Linked DNA regions of Geminicoccus roseus DSM 18922. The protein of the gene in region 1 interacts with the protein of each later gene in a pairwise test. Links are inferred from orthologs where the notes say so. Each region holds a gene or a part of one and is shown on either strand. Other genes may lie near its edges. The genes, in order: GEMRO_RS0122570, GEMRO_RS0118985 and GEMRO_RS29595.

What was found.
Region 2: the proteins of GEMRO_RS0122570 (region 1) and GEMRO_RS0118985 interact in binary tests that used the Escherichia coli proteins (3 or more experiments, as listed by UniProt). The link is inferred for Geminicoccus roseus DSM 18922 from one-to-one orthologs.
Region 3: the proteins of GEMRO_RS0122570 (region 1) and GEMRO_RS29595 interact in binary tests that used the Escherichia coli proteins (3 or more experiments, as listed by UniProt). The link is inferred for Geminicoccus roseus DSM 18922 from one-to-one orthologs.

Annotation. Positions count from the first base shown.
Region 1 is NZ_KE386572.1:4,565,663-4,572,171, forward strand. Bases 266-3,259 are described here. They hold GEMRO_RS0122570 (P-II family nitrogen regulator), read right to left. Parts: upstream 1,935-3,259; coding sequence 1,596-1,934; downstream 266-1,595. Other genes in these bases: GEMRO_RS0122565 (glutamine synthetase beta-grasp domain-containing protein), read right to left, coding at 266-762; GEMRO_RS33715 (DUF2735 domain-containing protein), read left to right, coding at 1,188-1,406; GEMRO_RS0122580 (imelysin family protein), read left to right, coding at 2,695-3,259. In the rest of the region: more of GEMRO_RS0122565, read right to left, coding at 1-265; more of GEMRO_RS0122580, read left to right, coding at 3,260-3,960; GEMRO_RS0122585 (multicopper oxidase family protein), read left to right, coding at 3,974-5,401; GEMRO_RS35760 (di-heme oxidoredictase family protein), read left to right, coding at 5,398-6,509. UniProt on the Escherichia coli protein: P-II indirectly controls the transcription of the glutamine synthetase gene (glnA). P-II prevents NR-II-catalyzed conversion of NR-I to NR-I-phosphate, the transcriptional activator of GlnA. When P-II is uridylylated to P-II-UMP, these events are reversed.
Region 2 is NZ_KE386572.1:3,809,893-3,816,728, forward strand. The notes cover bases 1,268-4,588. They hold GEMRO_RS0118985 ([protein-PII] uridylyltransferase), read right to left. Parts: upstream 4,204-4,588; coding sequence 1,468-4,203; downstream 1,268-1,467. Other genes in these bases: murJ (murein biosynthesis integral membrane protein MurJ), read right to left, coding at 1,268-1,454; ccmD (heme exporter protein CcmD), read left to right, coding at 4,399-4,588. Outside these bases: more of murJ, read right to left, coding at 1-1,267; more of ccmD, read left to right, coding at 4,589-4,623; GEMRO_RS0118995 (NAD(P)/FAD-dependent oxidoreductase), read right to left, coding at 4,649-5,950; GEMRO_RS0119000 (ABC transporter permease), read right to left, coding at 5,996-6,784; GEMRO_RS0119005 (ABC transporter permease), read right to left, coding at 6,781-6,836.
Region 3 is NZ_KE386572.1:2,734,203-2,740,682, reverse strand. The notes cover bases 1,855-4,819. They hold GEMRO_RS29595 (two-component system sensor histidine kinase NtrB), read right to left. Parts: upstream 3,898-4,819; coding sequence 2,812-3,897; downstream 1,855-2,811. Other genes in these bases: ispD (2-C-methyl-D-erythritol 4-phosphate cytidylyltransferase), read left to right, coding at 4,126-4,819; ntrC (nitrogen regulation protein NR(I)), read right to left, coding at 1,855-2,815. In the rest of the region: GEMRO_RS29600 (sensor histidine kinase NtrY-like), read right to left, coding at 1-1,266; more of ntrC, read right to left, coding at 1,337-1,854; more of ispD, read left to right, coding at 4,820-5,289; GEMRO_RS0113795 (phosphatidylglycerophosphatase A family protein), read left to right, coding at 5,286-5,741; GEMRO_RS0113790 (CinA family protein), read left to right, coding at 5,744-6,235.

The DNA.
Region 1 (6,509 bases):
GAACGCCTTCATCAGCTGCTCGAAATAGGCCTTGCCGCCGACCTCGCGCAGGTAGGACGTCGAGAAGTTGCAGTGCATGCCGGAGCCGTTCCAGTCGGTATCGCCCAGCGGCTTGCAATGGAACTCGATGTCGATGCCGTACTTCTCGGTGAGGCGCAGCAGCAGGTAGCGCGCCATCCACATCTCGTCGGCCGCCCGCTTGGAGCCCTTGCCGAAGATCTGGAACTCCCACTGTCCCTTCGCCACCTCGGCGTTGATGCCCTCGTGGTTGATGCCGGCGGCCAGGCAGATGTCGAGATGCTCCTCGACGATCGTGCGCGCCATGTCGCCGACATTCTTGTAGCCGACGCCGGTGTAGTAGGGGCCCTGCGGTGCCGGGAAGCCCTGCTCGGGGAAGCCGAGCGGCCGGCCGTTCTTGTAGAAGAAGTATTCCTGCTCGAAGCCGAACCAGGCGCCGTCGTCATCGAGGATGGTGGCGCGGCTGTTCGACGGATGCGGGGTCACGCCGTCCGGCATCATCACTTCGCAGAGGACCAGCACGCCGTTGGTGCGGACCGGGTCCGGGAACACGCGGACCGGCTTCAGCACGCAGTCGGAGCTGTGCCCCTCGGCCTGCAGCGTGGAGCTGCCATCGAAGCCCCAGAGCGGCAGTTCATCCAGCGACGGGAAGGAGTCGAACTCCTTGATCTGGGTCTTGCCGCGGAGGTTTGGCACCGGGGTGTAGCCGTCGAGCCAAATATACTCCAGCTTGTACTTCGTCATGGCCGCTCTCTCGTAGGAAGTTGATGCGGGGAAGGGCAGCGTCCTGCGTCGTGCCTGCCCCCGTGTTGTGCATGCGTGGCCTGCGGTGGCTGCCCAAAATCATGCAGGAACCATGCCAAGCCGGAGGGTGCGCCTGCCGCGTCGCGAAGTCCGGCACGGTCGGCGGCCCGAAAGGGGCGGCGCCGGCTGGATCCTTGCCGCCCCCCGCCGGTTGGTCGGGGGAAGTCTGCATAGTGCAGCAGACTTCAGCGCCGAAGTACTCGCCGATAGGCAGCGAATGCTTCGTAAAAATGCAGCGCGAGCACTTGCCTACTAGTTAGGCGATCAGAGGTTTTAAAATAGGCATATTGCACATTCGCCGTGCATGCCCCATAGAAGCCCTCTGTACCAAGCGCCGGATGTTCCCCTCGATGGAGTGACCCACCATGACCAGAAGCCTTCACCAGGATTCCGCCAAGATCTACCAGTTCCCCGTCCGGGCCAAACCCGCGGGTGCGAGCTTTCGCGGACCGTCCCTGCCAGTTACCGACATCCGGACAACGCAGTACGTCCATGTCGATTGCGGTGCCGGCTGGTATCACGAGGCGGCGGTACAGGATGCCGAGCGGGCAGCCAGGCGCAGGAACGCTGGTCGCGGCGACTGATCTTGGATGCGCCAACAGCGCGACTTGCAGCTTCCTGGGCTGAACAGGGCCTGCGGGTCACACGAAAAAGGCCGCCGAGTAGCCCCTCGGCGGCCTTTGTCTTGAACCTTGCCCCACCCAGGAGGTCTGGCGCCTCTCTCGGCTGAACCGGCCCGGTCGGCAGACCGTCCGGTCGGGACAGGTGAACGATCAGAGCGCGTCGTTGCCGCGCTCGCCGGTCCGGATCCGCACCGCGTCCTCCACGGAGTAGACGAAGATCTTGCCGTCGCCGATCCGGTCGGTTTTGGCGGCCTGCTGGATGGCCTCGACCGCCCGCTCGGAAAGCTGATCGTCGACGACCACCTCGATCTTCACCTTGGGCAGGAAGTCGACGACGTACTCTGCGCCGCGATACAGCTCGGTATGACCCTTCTGCCGGCCAAAACCCTTCACCTCGGTCACAGTCATGCCCTTCAGGCCGATCTCCTGGAGGGCTTCCTTCACCTCGTCCAGCTTGAACGGCTTGATGACGGCTTCGATCTTCTTCATTGCGCGTCTTTCTCCACGACAAACGCTGGCAGAGCGAACTTTCCCGCGCCGACGTTGCACGCCGGCATTCATGCAGGAGGCGTGCCAAGAACCGGGGGTCCGGTCCGTTCCTCCCTGGGAAGGGACGGGCGCCACTTGTACGGGCAGTACTGGTCAAGATATAGGCAGAACGCCATCGGATTGGGCAAATTCGCAGCCCGCCACTGAGGGCTTGACGAACCCGCCGCGTCCAGGCATTCCCCAGCCCGGGATGGCGGGCGTAGCTCAGTCGGTAGAGCGCTAGGTTGTGGTCCTGGATGTCGCCGGTTCGAGTCCGGTCGCTCGCCCCACCCCCCTGCTTCTTTTGTGATCCGCACCGCCACTGCCACCAAGTGGCAGGTTCCTGGGTGGCGATCGCGCTGCCTCCCTGTTGCTGATCCGCTGAACCTGACACACCAATGATGGGACTGGCCGCTTGCGCGGGCGGTCCTTTCGGTGCTGCCGGTACCGTCTCCCGTCATGGCCACCCGGCCTCCCAAGACTGATGCCCGGCCGGCGCCGGCCAATCCTCGGAACATGACGACTTGAGGCAACGCGGGCCGGACACGGTCCAGGAAAAGATGCAGCAAGCAATCCCGCATGGGCCGAGCATGATGGAATAGTTCTAATTCAATGAAGTGTTGGGATCAGGTTGCGGTGGAGGGCATCCGTCCCTAGGCCAGCCGGAACGAGCGAACCCGTCGCTCGCCGCCGTACCTGTCCACTGCAAGGGGCCGTCTCGATGCGCCGATCCACCACCTTCATGGTCGCTGCGGCCGCAATCGCCCTGACGACATCCGCCAGGGCCGCCGAGCCGGGCCAGGTCGTGGCCACCTATGCCGACATCGCCGCCGCGATGTATGCGGACGCGCTTGCGAGCGGCCAGGACCTGCACGCGGCGGTGGACGCCTTCCTGGCGTCGCCCTCGGAACAAACCCTCGCCCAGGCGAAGGATGCCTGGAAAGCGGCCCGGAACCCCTACCAGCAGACCGAGGCGCTGCGGTTCGGCAACCCGCTGGTGGACGAATGGGAAGGCAAGGTGAATGCCTGGCCGCTCGACGAGGGGCTGATCGACTATGTCGACGCCTCCTATGGCGACAGTTCCGACGAGAACCCGCTCTATACCCTGAACGTGGTGGCGTCGCCGAAGCTGCGGATTGGCCGCAACCTGGTGGATGCGAGCACGATCACGCCGGAGCTCCTGGAGAACGAGCTGCAGGAGGCCCTGGACGTCGAGAAGAACGTGGCGGTCGGCTACCACGCCATCGAGTTCCTGCTCTGGGGGCAGGACCTGAACGGCACCGGGCCTGGCGCCGGGGCGCGGCCCTGGACCGACTACAGCCTGGAGCAGTGCACCAACGGTCATTGCGAGCGTCGGCGTGCCTATCTGGAGGCGGCGGCGGACCTGCTGGTGTCCGACCTGCAGGAGATGGCGACCTCCTGGCAGGAAGGCGGCGAGGCTCGCGCCGACCTGCTCGGGATCGAGCCGCAGGCCGGGCTGGGCAGGATCCTGACCGGCATCGGCTCGCTGTCCTATGGCGAGCTGGCCGGCGAGCGGATGAAGCTCGGCCTGCTCCTGAACGATCCGGAGGAGGAGCATGACTGCTTCTCCGACAACACCCACAACTCGCACTACTACGACCAGGTCGGCATGGTCGCCTTGTGGAACGGCCACTACGAGCGCACCGACGGCAGCGTCGTCGAGGGCCCGTCGATGGCGGACCTCACCAGGGAAAAGGATCCCGAGCTGGCCGAGCGGATCGAGCAGCGGATGAACGACACCACCGAGAAGCTCGGCCAGATCCGCGAGACCGCCGAGAGCGGGCAGATGGCTTACGACCAGATGCTCGCCGCCGACAATGCCGAGGGCAACGCCATGCTGCAGGCGGCGATCGACGCGCTGGTCGCCCAGACTCGGGCTGTCGAGGAGGTGGTGCCGGCCCTGGGCGTCGCCATCACCGTGGAAGGATCGGACAGCCTCGACGATCCGGGCATGGTGGCGCCCTGATCCGGGATCCGCGATGAAGGCCGCCAGGCGACCGTTTCTCCTGGGCGCCGGCGCGTTCCTTGCCGGCGCCGCCCTGCCGGAGACAGGCCGAAGCGGGCCGCTCGCCCGGCCCCTAATGCCCACCGGCCGCACCGTCGAGCACTGGCTGGTGGCGGCCGAGCGCATGGTCCGCATCCCGGCCGACGCGGGACCCGAGGTGCCGGCCTGGACCTTCGGCCCGGAGCCACTGCCGATGATCCGGCTGCAGCGGGGCGATTCCCTGCGCGTCCGGGCCGAAAACCGCCTCGACCAGCTCATCTCGATCCACTGGCACGGCATCCGGGTGCCGAACGCCATGGACGGCGTGCCCTACCTGACCCAGGACCCGATCCGGACCGGCGGCAGCTTCGACTACACCTTCACGCCGCCCGATACCGGGACGTTCTTCTTCCACACCCACTGCAACACCATCGAGCAGCTGGGCCGGGGGCTGGCCGGCGTGCTGATCGTCGAGGGCGACGAACTGGTGCGGCACGACGCGGACTTGGTCTGCGTGCTGCGCGACTGGCGGATCGACGGGCAGGGTGGCTTTGCCGAGTTCACCAGCAACGCCGCCGCCGCCAAGGCCGGCACGTTCGGCCAGGTGCGCACCGTCAACGATCGGGTCGAGCCGGTCCTGGAGGTGCCGGCCGGCGGCGAAGTCCGCCTGCGCATCCTCAACATCGACCCGACCCGGATCGCCTTGCTGGGGTTGGAGGGCACCCCGGCCGCCGTGATCGCCATCGACGGCAACGGTCTTCCCCCAGTGCCGCTGGAAAGCTGGCGGCTGGGCCCAGCCATGCGGATCGACCTGTCGGTGCGGGCGCCCGGCCCCGGCGAGGAGGCGGTCCTCTATGACTATTTCTCGGCCGAACCGGTCCCGCTGGCGAGGCTGCGAGGCATGGGCCCACGTCTGGATCGCGGCAGGTTCGACCCGGCACCCCTGATCCCGTCGGACTTCCCGGCGCCCGACCTGGAGAAGGCCGAGACCTTCCGCCTGACCTTCCAGTCCACCGCGGTTGCGAGCGACCTGGTCCTGCCCGACGGTCAGGTGCTGCGCTATGCCGACAGCATCTGCCTGTCCAGCGCCACCCTGTGGGCGATCGACCGCAAGACCTGGCCGGAAGCCGGGCACCAGCAGCTTCCGCCGCCTCTGTTCGAGCTGGTGAAGGGCAGGAGCTACGTGATCGAGCTGGTCAACCTGAGTCAGTACCAGCACCCGATCCACCTGCATGGCGTCACCTTCCAGGTGCTGGACCCGCGCCAGGGCGAGTCCGGCCAGCGGGCCGACACGGTGCTGCTCGGCCCGCGCGACCGCGTCCGGATCGCCTTTGTCGCCGACAATCCGGGTGACTGGATGCTCCACTGCCACATCATCGAGCACCAGGAGACCGGCATGATGGGCTGGTTCCGGATCGCATGAGAACCGCTCTGCGCGCCTGCGCCGCGCTGATGATCCTGGTGGGTCTCGGCGGCGGCGTTTCGCCGACCTCCGCCCGCGATCTGGATGCGGTGATCGGCGAAAGCCTGTTCGACCGGGTCTGGACCGTGGCCGGAGCCTCGAACCGGGGCAGCGACGGGCTGGGCCCGCTGTTCAACGCCCGGGCCTGCGTCAGCTGCCATGCCGGGGGAGGTGCCGGCGAGCTGGAGGATGGGCGCGGGCTCGTTCTCCGCTTTCCCGACGATCCCCATTATGGCCGCCAGCTGCAGACCGGGGCGGTGCAGGGGCAGGAGGCGGAAGGCGGGCTCGCCGTGTCCTGGCGCCGGGAGGAACGGGTGCTGGACGACGGGACGCGCGTGGAGTTGCGGGCGCCGGTCTGGCGGATCGAGGAGCCCGGGGCCGGCCCGGTGCCGGCCCACGGGTCGCTCCGCCTGGCGCCCTCGCTCGCCGGGCTCGGCCAGGTCGAAACCGCCCTGGGTGCGGCGACCCAGGAGGAGGCGGCCGGCCGCGGCTTTGGCCTCAAGGCCGACCATGCCAGCCTGGCGGGCCCTGTCCGGGAGGCGCTCCTGCTGGATCTGGGGCTCTCGACCCCGGAGCAGCCCGCACCCTGGGGAGACTGCACCGCGCTCCAGCCGACCTGCCGGACCGGGCCGCATGGCGTCGAGCCGGGCGACGCGGGTGCCGAGCTGTCGCCGACCATCGTGAACGCGCTCCTGGCCTATCTGCGAGACCTGCCGGCACCCCGGCCGCTCGCTGGCCCGGATCCGGAAGGCGAGCGTCTGTTCATGCAGAGCGGCTGCGCCGCCTGCCATCAGCCGAGGCTGGGCGAGCTTGTCGCCTTTTCCGACTATCGGAGCCACGACCTGGGCGAAGGCCTGGCGGACGGCGATCCGGCCGATCCCCAGGCCGCGTTCTGGCGTACCGCTCCTCTGTGGGGCCTCGGACGCAAGCTGGCGAATGGCGGCTTTCTGCTGCACGACGGCCGCGCCCGCGACGCCACGGAAGCGATCTTGTGGCATGGCGGCGAGGCCGAGGGCGCCGTCGCGGCCTTTTCGGTGATGCCGGCTGCGGCGCGGGCGCGGCTCCTGAA
Region 2 (6,836 bases), 750 kb from region 1 along the record:
GCCAGCCCGCCCACCAGGATGGCGCTGGCGAGCCCGGTCAGCCGGCCGATATGGTGAAGCTCGGTGAAGGCCTGATGGGCCATCGACCCGGCAAACACCGCGCAGGCCAGGGCGCCCAGCGCGCGCAGCTTGGTGCGCCGGGAAAAGGCGCGTCCCTCGATCCCGCGCAAACGCCAGGCCAGCACCGTCAGGTTCGCCCAGTTGGCGAGGCTGGCCGCCACCGCCAGGCCCAGATGGCCGAGCGGGCGCAGTGTGGCGAGCCCCACCAGCAGCGTGACCACCAGCGCCACCGACGCGCCCACCAGCGGGGTGCGCATGTCGCCGCGCGCGAACAGGCTGGCCGCGAGGATGCGGACCAGCACGGCGGCCGGCAGGCCCAGGGCGAAGGCCTGCAGCGCGCTCGCGGTGGCCGCGGCGTCCAGCGCGTCGAAGGCGCCCCGCTCGAACAGAATCCGCACGATCGGCAGGGCCAGGGCGGTGAGGCCGGCGGCGGCCGGCAGGGTCAGCAGGAGCGCCACCTCGGCGGCCTGGTCGCGCAGCGCGCGCGCCGCCTCCAGGCGGCCCTCGGCGATCCGCCGGGCCACGATCGGCAGGAGCGCCGTGGAGATCGCCACCCCGATCAGCCCCAGCGGCAGCTGGGCCAGCCGGTCGGCGAAGTAAAGGAACGACACCGCTCCCGGGGCCAGGGCGGTCGCCATGATCGTCACGATCACCACGTTGACCTGGTAGATCCCGGCCCCGGCAAGGCCCGGCAGGATCCGCCGCCCCAGCGGGCGCAGGTGGCGGTCGCGCAGGTCCGGCCGCAGGGAGACCGCCATGCCGGCCCGCCGGCAGGCCAGCCAGAGCATCGCCAGCTGCAGCACCCCGGCCACCGGCAGCGCCAGCGCCAGCAGGCGCGCCTGGGCGACCGGGTCGTCGCCGCCCGTCAGCAGGGCGCCGATCATCACGAGGTTGAGGATCACCGGGGCGAGCGACGCCACCGCGAACCGGCCGAGCACGTTCAGCACCCCGGCCAGCAGCGCGGTGAGCGAAACGAACAGCGCGTAGGAAAAGGTGCGCCTGGCCAGTTCGACGGCCAGGTCGTGGCGCGGGTCGGCCAGGTCGAAGCCCGGCGCCAGCACGGTGATCACCAAGGGCATCGCCAGCAGCGCCAGCCCGGTCAAAAGCGTGAGCAGCACGCCCAGAATGGTGAAGGCGCGGCTGGCGAACGCCCGGGCAGCCTGCTCGCCCTCCATGGAATGGACCTGGCTGAACAGCGGCACGAACGCCGCGCCGAACGCGCCCTCGGCGAACAGCCGGCGCAGGAGGTTGGGGATCTTCAGCGCCACCAGGAACGCGTCGGCCGCCACGCCCGCGCCCAGCGCCTGCGCCATCAGCACGTCGCGCAGGAAGCCCAGGAGACGGGAGGCGAGGGTCGCCGAGGCGACGACCGAGGATGCACGCAGCCAGCTCAAGCCCTGCTCCCGCTCAGGTCAGGCTGAGCGCCTCGGTGAGCTGCTTTTGCACCTTCATGACCTTGCTGCGCACGGTGACCTTCATGCCGAACACGTCCTTGACGTAGAAGACGTCGACGACGCGCTCGCCATAGGTGCTGATATGCGCGGAGCTGATCACGAGGCCCGATTCCTTCAGCGCCTTGGCCAGGTCGAACAGGAGGCCCGGCCGGTCGCGCCCGTTCACTTCGATCACGGTATGCGTGCGGCTGGCGTTGTTGTCGAGCAGCACGCGCGGCTCGACCCGGAACACGTCGGCGCGGGCCGGCAGGCTGCGCCGTCCGGCCAGGGCCTTCTCCAGCCAGATCTCGCCGGAGAGAGCCTTGATCAGGTTGGTGCGGATCCGCTGCAGGCGCTCGGGATCGTCCACGGCGACATGCTTCTCGGCGTCCTGGAAGCCCAGCATGTCCAGGGCGGTGCCGTCGGTGGTGGTGAAGATGTGCGCGTCGACGATGCTCGCACCACCCAGCGCGATGGCGCCGGCCACCTTCATGAACAGGCCCGGATGGTCGGGGGCGTAGAGCAGCAGTTCGGAGCGGTCGCGGAACGTGTCGACCCGAAAGTCGATGCCGATCGGCATCGCCTGGCTTTCGGTCTGCCGGATCAGCTCGGCGTGGCGGACCAGTTCCTCGGTGGAGAAGCCCAGCCAGTAGCGCGGGTCGTGGCGGGCGATGTGCCGGTCGATCCGCTCGCGGGTCCACCAGCCGTCCGGGGCTGTCAGGAGCGCCTGTTCCAGCTCGCCCTTGGCCCGGTTGGTGCGGGCGCTGCGCCGGCCGCGCGGGTCGCCGGACTGCAGCGCCGCCTCGGCCTCGTGGTGCAGCTCGCGCAAGAGCTGGCCCTTCCAGCCGTTCCACACGTTCGGGCCGACCGCGCGGATGTCGCAGACCGTCAGCACCAGGAGCAGCTTCAGCCGTTCCGGCGACTGCACCACGTCGACGAAGTCCTGGATGGTCTTGGGATCCTCCAGGTCGCGCCGGAACGCGGTGTCGCTCATCAGGAGATGGTGGCGGACCAGCCAGACCACCGTCTCGGTCTCCTCCGGCGCCAGGCCGAAGCGCGGGCAGAGCCGGCGGGCGATCGTGGCGCCCACCTCCGAGTGGCGGCCGCCGCGGCCCTTGCCGATGTCGTGCAGGAACGCCGCCACGAACAGGGCGCGGCGCGAGAGCAGCTTAGGGAACAGCTCGGTCGCCAGCGGCACCTCGCCGCCGATCCGGCCATCCTCGATCTGGCGCAGGATGTCGATCGCCCGGATCGTGTGCTCGTCGGTGGTGTAGACGTGGTAGAGGTTGTGCTGCATCTGGGCGACGATCCGCCCGAAATCCGGCACGAACTTGCCGAGCACGCCCGCCTCGTTCATCCGGGTCAGCCCAAGCGCGGGATCCCGGCGCGAGGTCAGGATCTCCATGAACAGCCGGTTGGCATGCGGGTCGTCGCGCAGCGCCGCGTCGATGCGCGGCAAGGCGTGGCCGACCGCGGCCAGGGTGGCCGGGTGGATGTCCAGGCCGCGGGCGTCGGCGGTCTGGAACAGCTGCAGGATCCGCACCGGCTCGTTCTGGAAGGTGGCCGGGTCATCCAGCGCCAGCCGATTGCCCTGGATGATGAACCCGTCGACCCGCTTGCGGCTCAAACCGAAGCGCGGGAGCGCGAATTTCGGCCGGCGGCGATGCTGTTCCTCCAGGGCGGCGCACACGATCCGGGTCAGGTTGCCGACCTCGCGCGCCGCCAGGTAGTAGCGCTTCATGAAGCGCTCGACGCCCTTGGCCCGCACCCGGGCGCGAAAGCCCATCCGGCTGGCGATCTCCGGCTGCACGTCCAGGGTCAGCCGGTCCTCCGCCCGCCCGGTCAGCCAGTGCAGGTGGCAGCGCACCGCCAGGAGAAAGGCGTGCGAGCGCTTGAAGGTGGCGAGGTCGCGCCGGGTCAGCAGCCCCGACTGGACCAGGGCGGTCAGGTCGGAGGCGCCATAGACGAAGCGCGCCAGCCAGCCCAGCGTGTGGAGGTCGCGCAAGCCACCCTTGCCCTCCTTGACGTTGGGCTCGAGCAGGTAGCGGCTGTCGCCGACCCGCAGGTGGCGGTCGTCGCGCTCGGCCAGCTTCGCCTCGATGAAGGCGGCCTCGTGGCCCTGGACGATCTCCTTGCGGTAGCGGTCGCGCAGTTCGCCGATCGAGCCCTCGTCGCCCCAGAGCGGCCGGGCCTCCAGGAGTGCCGTGGAGACCGAGAGGTCCTGCTGGGCGAGCTTGATGCATTCCGCGGTAGAGCGGGTGGCGTGGCCAACCTTCAGGCCCAGGTCCCAGAGCCGGTAGAGCACGAACTCGGCGATCTGCTCGGCGACCGGGGTGCGCTTGTAGGGGACCAGGAACAGCAGATCGACGTCGGAATGCGGGCAGAGCTCGCTGCGCCCGTAGCCGCCCACCGCCAGGACCGCGAACTCCTCGCCCTTGGTCGGGTTGGGGGTCGGGTAGACATGCGCGCTGGCAAGGTCGAGCAGGCCCTGGATCAGCCCGTCCATCACCCCGCTCAGGGCGCCGACCGTGGCGCTGGCCTTGCCGCCTGCCTCGAAGCTGTCCCGGATCGCGCGCCTGGCGTCGTCGTGGATGCGCTTCAGCGCGCCCAGGAGGGCCGGGAAGTCGGAGATCCCGTCCACGCCCAGCGCCTGGACCGCCGCCCGGATCGAGGCCGCATCGGGCAGCGATGGAGCTTCCGCCCGAGGCATGCTAGGCGCAGTTTCGGCTCGCCGGCGATCCGCTTCCGGACCGCGCCCCGGCCGCGCTGCGTTGTCATGACCTCCGACCGGAGCTCCGGTGCTCGCGTCCAAATCCGACTACCTTCCACCAAGCCCGCCATATCCCGATGCGGCTTACCGTGCCCTGTGCTTGCGGGAAAGCCCGGCTTCCCGGACGATCCGCCCATGAGCGAGTTCCTGCGCATGAGCGGCTATGCAGTCTATGTATGGCCGGCGTTCGGATTCACCATCCTGGTGCTGGGTGGACTCTGGTTGCTGTCGCTGCGCCGGATGCGGGCCAAGGAGGCCGAGCTCGAGGAACTGCGCGGCCGGATGCGCGCGCAGCGGCCGGCCCGGCAGCCCGCGGTGATCCGCCCGCGCCGGGAGACAACCCCTCCGCCGGATGCGTGAACCGCTCCTTCAACGAGGAAGGGCGTCAGGCGAAGCGGTCGCGCAGCTTGTAGTAGAGCAGGGAGGGGGCGAGGAACCAGGGCGTGCCGCGGTAGAGCGGCCGGGTCTGGAACTCCAGCGGGTCGAGTTCGCTCGCACCCTCCGGCCGGCCAAGGACCTTCAGCGCCGCCTTGTGCCCGTAATAGGTCGAGCGCGGCACCCCGTTGCCGCAATAGCCCATGGCATGGTGGACGCCGTCCTGGCTGCCGACATGGGGCAGGTGGTCGAAGGTGAACGCCACGAACCCCATCCAGCTGTGGCTCACCTTGACGCCCTGCAGTTCCGGCCAGACCCGCACCATCGCTTCGTGCAGCCTGGGCGCGCTGATCCTGGGGTCGGTCTCCGACAGCGCCACCCGCCCGCCAAACAGGATGCGCTTCTGGTCGGGCGAGGGCCGGTAGTAATAGACCACCTTGCGGGTCTCGTGCAGCATCCGCCGCTTCGGGCAGATCTTCGCCATCAGCGCCGGGTCGATCTCCTCGGTGGCGATGATGTAGCTGCCGATCGGGATGATCCGCCGCTGCCACCAGGGCGTGGCGTCGCCGGTATAGCCGTTGGTGGCCAGCACCACGTCGCGGGCGCGGATCGTGCGCCCGGGCAGCGCCACGGCGAAGTCCTGGCCGTCCCGCTCGACGCCCAGCACCTTCTGCCCGGCGAACAGCATGGCCCCGGCCGCCATCACCCGGCCCAGCAGGCCCCGATGGTAGCGCATCGGGTCGAGGGCGCCGCCGCCGGGAAACAGGATCACGCCGTGGAACGCGTCCGAGCCGACCTCGCGATGCTGCTCGCTCTTCGGGATCACCTGCGCCTCGATCCCGAACGCCTTCTGCTCGGCCTCGGCCGCCTTCGCCGCCGGTCCGAACCGCCCGGGCGCGTGGACGCAGAGTAGGTGGCCGCTGGTCTCGAAGCTGCACTCGATCGCCTCGTCGCGGATCAGGGCGGTGAGGTAGTCGTAGGCGTTGTGGCCCTCGCGCTTGAGCCGGGTCGCCCGCTCGACGCCGTAGCTGGCGCTGAGTTCGGCAAAGGATGGGCCGAACCTGGGGCCGACCTGGCCGCCGTTGCGGGTGGAACAGCCGAACCCGGGCTGCTCGGCGTCCAGGATCACCACCTGGCGCCCGGCCCGGGCCAGGGTCAGCGCCGCCGACAGGCCGGTGAACCCGCTGCCGACCACCACCACGTCGGCCCGGTCCGGCGGGCTGCCCTCGCTCTGCTGCAGGGAAGCCTGGTCATGGCCCTCCCACCAGAACGAGGTGGACTTGGCATCGGGCGCCAGAACGGAAGAAGCCATGATTGCCGTCTACTTCCTGCAGCGGTGGATCTGGGAGGGCGCCGGTCAGTTGGCCCGGGCGGGCTTGCCCGCCGCCCGTTCGACGAACACGAACAGGATCACCGCGATCAGCGACACGCCGATCAGCAGCGTCGAGATCGCGGCGATGGTCGGGTCGACCTGGTCGCGCAGCGACATGAACATCATCCGGGTGAGCACCGTGTTGGAGCCGCCGGCCACCAGCAGGCCGATCACCACCTCGTCCAGCGAGCTGACGAAGGCGAACAGGGCGCCGGCTATCACCGACATCTTCACCTGCGGCAGCACCACGTCGACGATCGCGCGCAGGCGCGATGCGCCCAGGCTGCGGGCGGCGTGCTCCAGGTTGCGGTCGAACCGGCTGAGGCCCGCCACCACGGTGGTGACCACGAACGGGATGGCCAGCGCCACGTGGGCCAGCACCACCCCGGGAAACGTGTCGACCAGGCCCAGCTGGATGTAGAAGAAGAACACCCCGATCGCGAGCAGGATCACCGGCATCAGCTGCGGCGACAGGAGCAGGCCCATCAGCGCGTTGCGGGCCGTGCCCTGCAGCTTGTCGATGCAGTAGGCGCCGGCAAATCCGATCGGCGTGGCGATGATCACCGTGCACACCGCCGCCGCCAGCGAGGTGCGGGTCGCGGCCATCCATTCGATCGAGCCGAAATATTCCTGGTACCAGCGCAGCGACCAGGCGCGCGGCGGGAACTCCAGGTAGCTGGCGTCGGAAAAGCTCATCGGCACCACGATGAACACCGGCACCAGCAGGAAGATCAGCACTGCAGTGGCGAGGACGCCCAGCCAGAGCCGTTTCATGAGCGCAGCCTCCGGGGCACGATCCATTGCGAGACCAGGAAGCAGGCCAGCA
Region 3 (6,480 bases), 1.8 Mb from region 1 along the record:
GTCCAGCGGCCGGCCGACGATCTGGCCGGGATCGAGCTCGAGGAAACGGGTGGCCGAGCGGTTCGGCAGGACGATCCGGCGACGGCCGTCCAGCCCCAGCACCCCGGCGGTCACCCCGGTCAGCACCGCCTCGGTGAAGCGGCGGCGCTGGTCGAGCTGCTGGTTGGCCTCCACCAGCTCGCGGCGCTGCGACGCCAGTTGCTGGGTCATCCGGTTGAAGGCCCGGGCCAGCGAGGCGACCTCCTCGAAGTCGATCCGCTCGTTGACCCGGGCGTCCAGGTCGCCGGTGCTGACCCGGTCCGCCGCGGTGATCAGCTGGCCGAGCGGCTCGCCGATCCGGGTCGCGAAATACAGGCCCGCCCAGACAGCAGCCAGCAGGAGCAGCAGCGCCACCACCCCGAACAGGACCAGCGAGATGATCTGGATGCGCGAGCGCTCGGCGGCTGCGGCCTCGTACTCGCTCACGCCCGCCTGGGTCCGTTCCAGAAGGTTCAGCACCTTCGGATCGACGAAGCGGCCCACATAGAGATAGACGTCGCCGAATCCGTCCAGCCGAACCAGGGCACGGATGCGGTCGTCGGTGTCGGCGGTGAGCGTCACCACCTCGCCGGCCGCGGCCCGCTCCAGGTCGGCGGCCTCGATGCTGCCGACATCCAGCGAGAAGGCGAGCTGGCTGCGGGCCAGGACGGTGCCGGTCGCGTCGAACACCACCGCCTCGGTCAGGGAGCGGAGCGCAGCCTGCGCCTCGATGAAGTTCTCGAGGCTGGTCCGCCCGCCGAGATAAGGGCCTTCGCGGTTCAGGTCGGCCGCCATCGCCAGCGCGTCGGCGCGGATGATCTCGCGATGCTCTTCCAGATAGGCGCGGGCGACCTGGAGCGAGGTGTCCACCGCGCCGCGCACGCGGTCGTTGAACCAGGCATTTACGCCGACATGCAGGAACCACACCGAGAACAGGGCCACCACGATCGCCGGCGTCACCGCCAGCAGGCCGAACAGGGCGACCAGCCGCCCTTCCAGGCCGGAGCCGGCGGATCCCTTGCGGCGGGCGGCCCAGATCCGCACCAGGCGGCGGGCGACCACCACGCTCAGCAGCAGGACGAGCACGAGGTCGACCGACAGCAGAACCAGCACGCCGCCGGTATCCAGGCCGGCCGGTCCCTTCCCGGTCAGCACGGCCCAGGTGCTGATGCCGCAGACCACCGCCGCGACCACCAGGGTCATGGCCGTACGGGAGTCCTGGGCGATCGCGCCGATGCGTCGCCACAAGGACGGCTCTTTGATGGAGAATCCGCTCAGCAGGAGATGTCGGCCCGTCTCATTCGCGTAATCGGGCCGATCATGGCGCGCGGGAGACGACGATGTCCAGTTCGCGAATCTTCTTGCGCAGCGTGTTGCGATTCATGCCGAGCAGGTCGGCCGCACGCAGCTGGTTGCCGCGGGTCACCGCCAGCGCCTTGCCGATCAGCGGCCGCTCGATCTCCCGCAATACCCGGTCGTAGATCCCGTCCGGCGGCAGGCTGCCGTCATGGGCCTTGAACCACCGTTCCAGATGCCGCTCCACCGCCGAGGACAGCGTCTCCTCGGCGACGGGAACCTCGCCATGCGCCGCCGGGCTCGCCTCGCCGTTGCCGTTGGCCGGGCGATACTCGGCCTGCTCCAGCTCCGAGGCGATGGTGTCCTCGGCCAGGATCTCGTCGGTGTAGAGGACCGAGAGGCGCCGGACCATGTTCTCCAGCTCGCGGACATTGCCGGGCCAGGGATGCGACTTCAGCCGGATCATCGCCTCGGGCGCCAGGCTCTTCATGGCCAGCCCGTCGCTCGCGCCCTTGGCAAAGAAATGCTGCACCAGCGCCGGGATGTCCTCGACCCGCTCCCGCAGGGGCGGCAGCCGGATCGGCACCACGTTCAGGCGGTAGAACAGGTCCTCGCGGAACAGGCCCTGGCTGACCATCTGGCGCAGGTCACGGTGCGAGGCCGCCACGATCCGCAGGTTGGTCTTGATGGCATGGGTGCCGCCCACCGGCAGGAACTCGCCCTGCTGCAGGACACGCAGGAGCCTGGTCTGCGCCTCCAGCGGCATGTCGCCGATCTCGTCCAGGAACAGCGTGCCGCCATTGGCCTGCTCGAACCGGCCGACCCTGCGGGCATGGGCACCGGTGAAGGCGCCCTTTTCATGGCCGAACAGCTCGGATTCGATCAGCTCGCGCGGGATCGCGGCCATGTTGACCGCCACGAACGGCCCGTTCTTGCGCTTGCCGAACTCGTGCAACGCCTTGGCGACCAGTTCCTTGCCGGTCCCGCTCTCGCCGGCGATCAGCACGGTGAGGTCGGTGCCGGTGAGCCGGGCGATGATGCGGTAAATTTCCTGCATCGCCGAGGAGCGGCCGATGATCGGCAGATTGTCGTCCAGGCCGCTCAAGGGATCCGAGCGCCCGTTCGACCGGCGCTTGGGCTGGGCCAGCGCCCGCTGCACGGCGGCGGTCAGGTTGCCGAGATCGAAGGGCTTGGGCAGGTATTCGAATGCCCCGCGCTCGGTGGCGCGCACCGCGGTGAGCAGCGTGTTCTGCGCGCTCATCACGATCACCGGGAGGTCCGGCCGGGTGGAGCGGATCCGCGGCAGCAGGTCCAGCGAGTTCTCGTCGGGCAGCATCACGTCGGTGATGACGATGTCGCCCTCGCCTGCGGCGATCCAGCGCCACAGCGCCGAGGCGGCCGAGGTCGCCTGCACCCGCCAGCCCTGCTTGGCCAGGGCACGGCTGACGACCGTGCGGATGGCCGCGTCGTCCTCGGCCAGAAGGATCGTGGTGTCGTTCATCGCTGGGCGGCCTCTTCTTGCTCACGTCCGCCCCGGCCGTTGGGGCGATTGGCCGGCAGGCTGACGCGGAACACCGCGCCCGGCTCTCCGGCATGGTAGGAGACGACCCCGCCATGGTCGTGCACGATCTTGGCCACCAGGGCCAGGCCCAGCCCGGTGCCGCGCGGCTTACTGGTCACGAAGGGCTCGAACAGGTGCTCGGCGACATCCGGTGGCACGCCCGGACCGTCATCCTTGATCTCCACCGTGATCGGCAGGTGCAGCCGCTCGCGCGAGGTGCCGAGCGCCATCCGCCAGCCATGCTGGTAGGTGGTCGACAGGGTGATGGTGCCGCCATCGGGCTGGGCCGCTTCCGAAGCGTTCTTGATCAGGTTCAGGAACACCTGGATCAGCTTGTCCCGGTCGCCCTCGACGTCCGGCAGGGACGGGTCGTAGTGCTCGACGATCCGGTGCCGCCGGGCAAAGCCGCTCTCGGCGATGCGCCGGACATGCTCCAGGATCTGGTGGATATTGACCGGCTGCCGGTCGATGGGGCGGCCGGCGCTGAATTCCTCCATCCGGTCGACCAGCGCGCAGATCCGGTCAGTCTCGTCGCAGATCAGCTGGACCAGCGGCTGGTCCTCCTCGCCGATCGACGGCTCCAGCAGCTGGGCAGCGCCGCGGATGCCCGAAAGCGGATTCTTGACCTCGTGCGCCAGGGTCGCGGCCAGGGTCGCGACCGACCGGGCGGAGCCGCGCTGGACCCGGTGCTGGTCGAGCCGCCGCGCCACGGAGCAGGGATGCAGGACCACCAGCACATGGCCCGGCGTCTCCAGGATCGGGGTCATGTGGCTGTCGACGGCAATCGTCTCGCCCTTGGAGAGGGCCAGCTCGACGCCATACTCCGAGACCGAGGCGCCTCCGGCGGCGACGTGGCGGATCAGGTCCAGGATCGTCGCGTGCGCCGGCAGGAAGTCGGACAGGGGCCGGTCGAGCAGCATGTTCAGGGAAGCGCCGAACAACTGCTCGGCCGCAGGATTGACGGTCCGCAGCCTGATATGCTCGTCGACCACGAACAGCGGACTGGGCAGGTTGGCCAGCAACTGCGCCGCACTTACCTGAGAGGTTCGTGCGCCGCGTGCCGAGCGATCCAAAAGTGTAGCATTGCGCACTTGGTGAGCATTCCGCCTGTCGTGCCTTTTCGATAGGCAACCTAGCTTCGGCTGTTGACGGACGCAAGCGAGGCAGAAGGCAACTTCCGTGCGACCCGGCTGCCCGGGAGTTGTGCATCGGGACTGGGCGGCTCTCGCAGCCTCGACTACCCTGGAGCCATGCCTCAGCCTACCTGCATCGTCCTCGTCGTGGCCGCCGGACGCGGTGAACGCTTCGGCAGCGATCTGCCCAAGCAATATCTGGACCTGCTCGGCTCTAGCGTCCTCAGGCGAGCGATCCATCCTTTCCTGGATCATCCCCGCATCACCGGCGTGCGGGCGGTGATCGCCCCGGGGCATGAAAACTATTACCAGGCCGCCATGGCCGGGCTGGATCTGCTGCCGCCGGTGATTGGAGGTGCCACGCGGCAGGACTCGGTGCTGGCCGGCCTGGAAGCTTTGGCCGGTGATCCGCCGGACCTGGTGCTGGTGCACGATGCGGCACGGCCCCTGGTGACCAGGGGCCTGATCGACCGGGTGCTGCTGGCGCTGGACCAAGCCGACGCGGCGCTGCCTGGGCTGCCGGTCGTCGATTCCCTCAGGCGCGTGGAAGCCGGGCGGGTGTGCGGCGAGATCTCCCGGGACGGGCTGGTGCGGGCGCAGACGCCCCAGGGCTTCCGGTTCCAGACGGTCTTGGACGCGCATCGGCGTCACGCCGGCGATACCAGCGTCACCGACGATGTCGAGTTGGTCCGCCGGGATGGCGGCCAGGTGGCCTGGGTGGATGGAGAAGAGGACAATCTGAAGGTGACGCGCTCCGACGACCTGGCGATCGCCGCCCGCACCCTCGGCGCCAGGCCGCGCCGCTTTGCCAGCGGCCTGGGCTTTGACATTCATGCCACCGCGCCGGACCGTCCCTTGTTCCTGGGAGGCGTGGAGATCCCGGCGCCGTTCGGGCTGGCCGGCCATTCCGACGCCGACGTGCTGCTCCACGCCCTTACCGACGCCCTGCTGGGCACGATCGGCGCAGGCGACATCGGCGTGCACTTCCCCCCATCGGACGAGCAGTGGCGCGGCGCAGAATCCGGACAGTTCGTCCGCCACGCGCTCAAGCTCCTGGCGCAGCGGGAGGGTCGGCTCGAGCATGCCGATCTCTCGATCATGGCCGAGCGGCCGAAGATCGGTCCCCACCGCGGTGCGATCGTCGCGCGGCTGCAGGAACTCCTGGGATTGCCTCCGGAACGGATCGGGCTGAAGGCCGGCACCATGGAGGGCCTGGGCGCGATCGGCCGCCAGGAGGGGATCGCCGCGCAGGCGCTCGTGACCGTCAGTTTTCCGGCGTGACGTCCCGGTCGATCGAGATGCTGATCACCTGGTTCGGCAGCGGCTACATCAAGCCGGCATCGGGCACCTGGGGATCACTCGCCGCCCTGCCGTTCGGGATCGTCCTGCACTGGGCGTTCGGCCCACTGGCGCTGGGTGTCCTGGCGCTGCTGCTCTATGGCGTCGGCGTGATTCTGGGCGGCGTCTACCTGATCACCGCCGAGCATCCCGATCCGGACGATTTCGTGCTGGATGAGGTCGTGGGCCAGTGGCTGGCCCTGGCCGCGGCACCCTTGACCTTCTTGGGCGTGATCGTGGCCTTCCTCCTGTTCCGCGTGCTCGACATCACCAAGCCCTGGCCTGCCTGCTGGATCGATCGCAGGATGCACGGCGCCCTCGGCGTGATGACCGACGATCTGGTGGCAGGCATCTACGCCGCTCTTCTGGTCTTCATGGTCGGGAGCTACCTGTGATGATCACGATCGATCCTGTCCTCCTTGCCCGGGCCGAGCGGCTGCTGGCGACCTGCCGGTCCAAAGGGCTGACCCTGGTGACGGCGGAAAGCTGCACCGGCGGCATGATCGCCGGGATCCTGACGGCGATCGCCGGAAGTTCCGACGTGGTCGATCGCGGCTTCGTCACCTATTCCAATGATGCCAAGGCCGGCGTCCTGGATGTCCCGGGCGATTTGTTGCTGGCGCATGGCGCGGTCAGCGAGCCGGTGGCGCGCGCGATGGCCCAAGGGGCGCTGGCGCAGTCGGCGGCCGATCTGGCGGTCGCGGTGACCGGCATTGCCGGCCCCGGCGGCGGCAGCGCGGAAAAGCCGGTGGGCCTGGTCCATCTGGCGGCCGCCGCACGGGACGGCCGCCTGATCCACGAGCAGGTGGTGTTCCCCGGCGACCGCGCCGCCGTCCGCGAGCAGACGGTGGTCCGCGCCCTGGATCTGCTGGAGCAGATCGCGGCCTGACCGCGTCGTTCTGCTGCGGTTCCGTCGAGCCGCTATGCCCGGGCGGACCCGTCGGGCTGATGGCCGCCGCCCTTTCCCTGCCAAAGACGAGCCCCTTCCCAACTCCGGCTGCGTCGCGTCCGGCGGCAATTGCCGGATTGACCGCCTGCCCCGGCCTGACGCAACATCAGCGGTACCTTACATACAAGTTGTGTCGGACGACGAGACAGGTCCGCCCGAAGAAGGCGGCCGTCCGGATCAGGAAG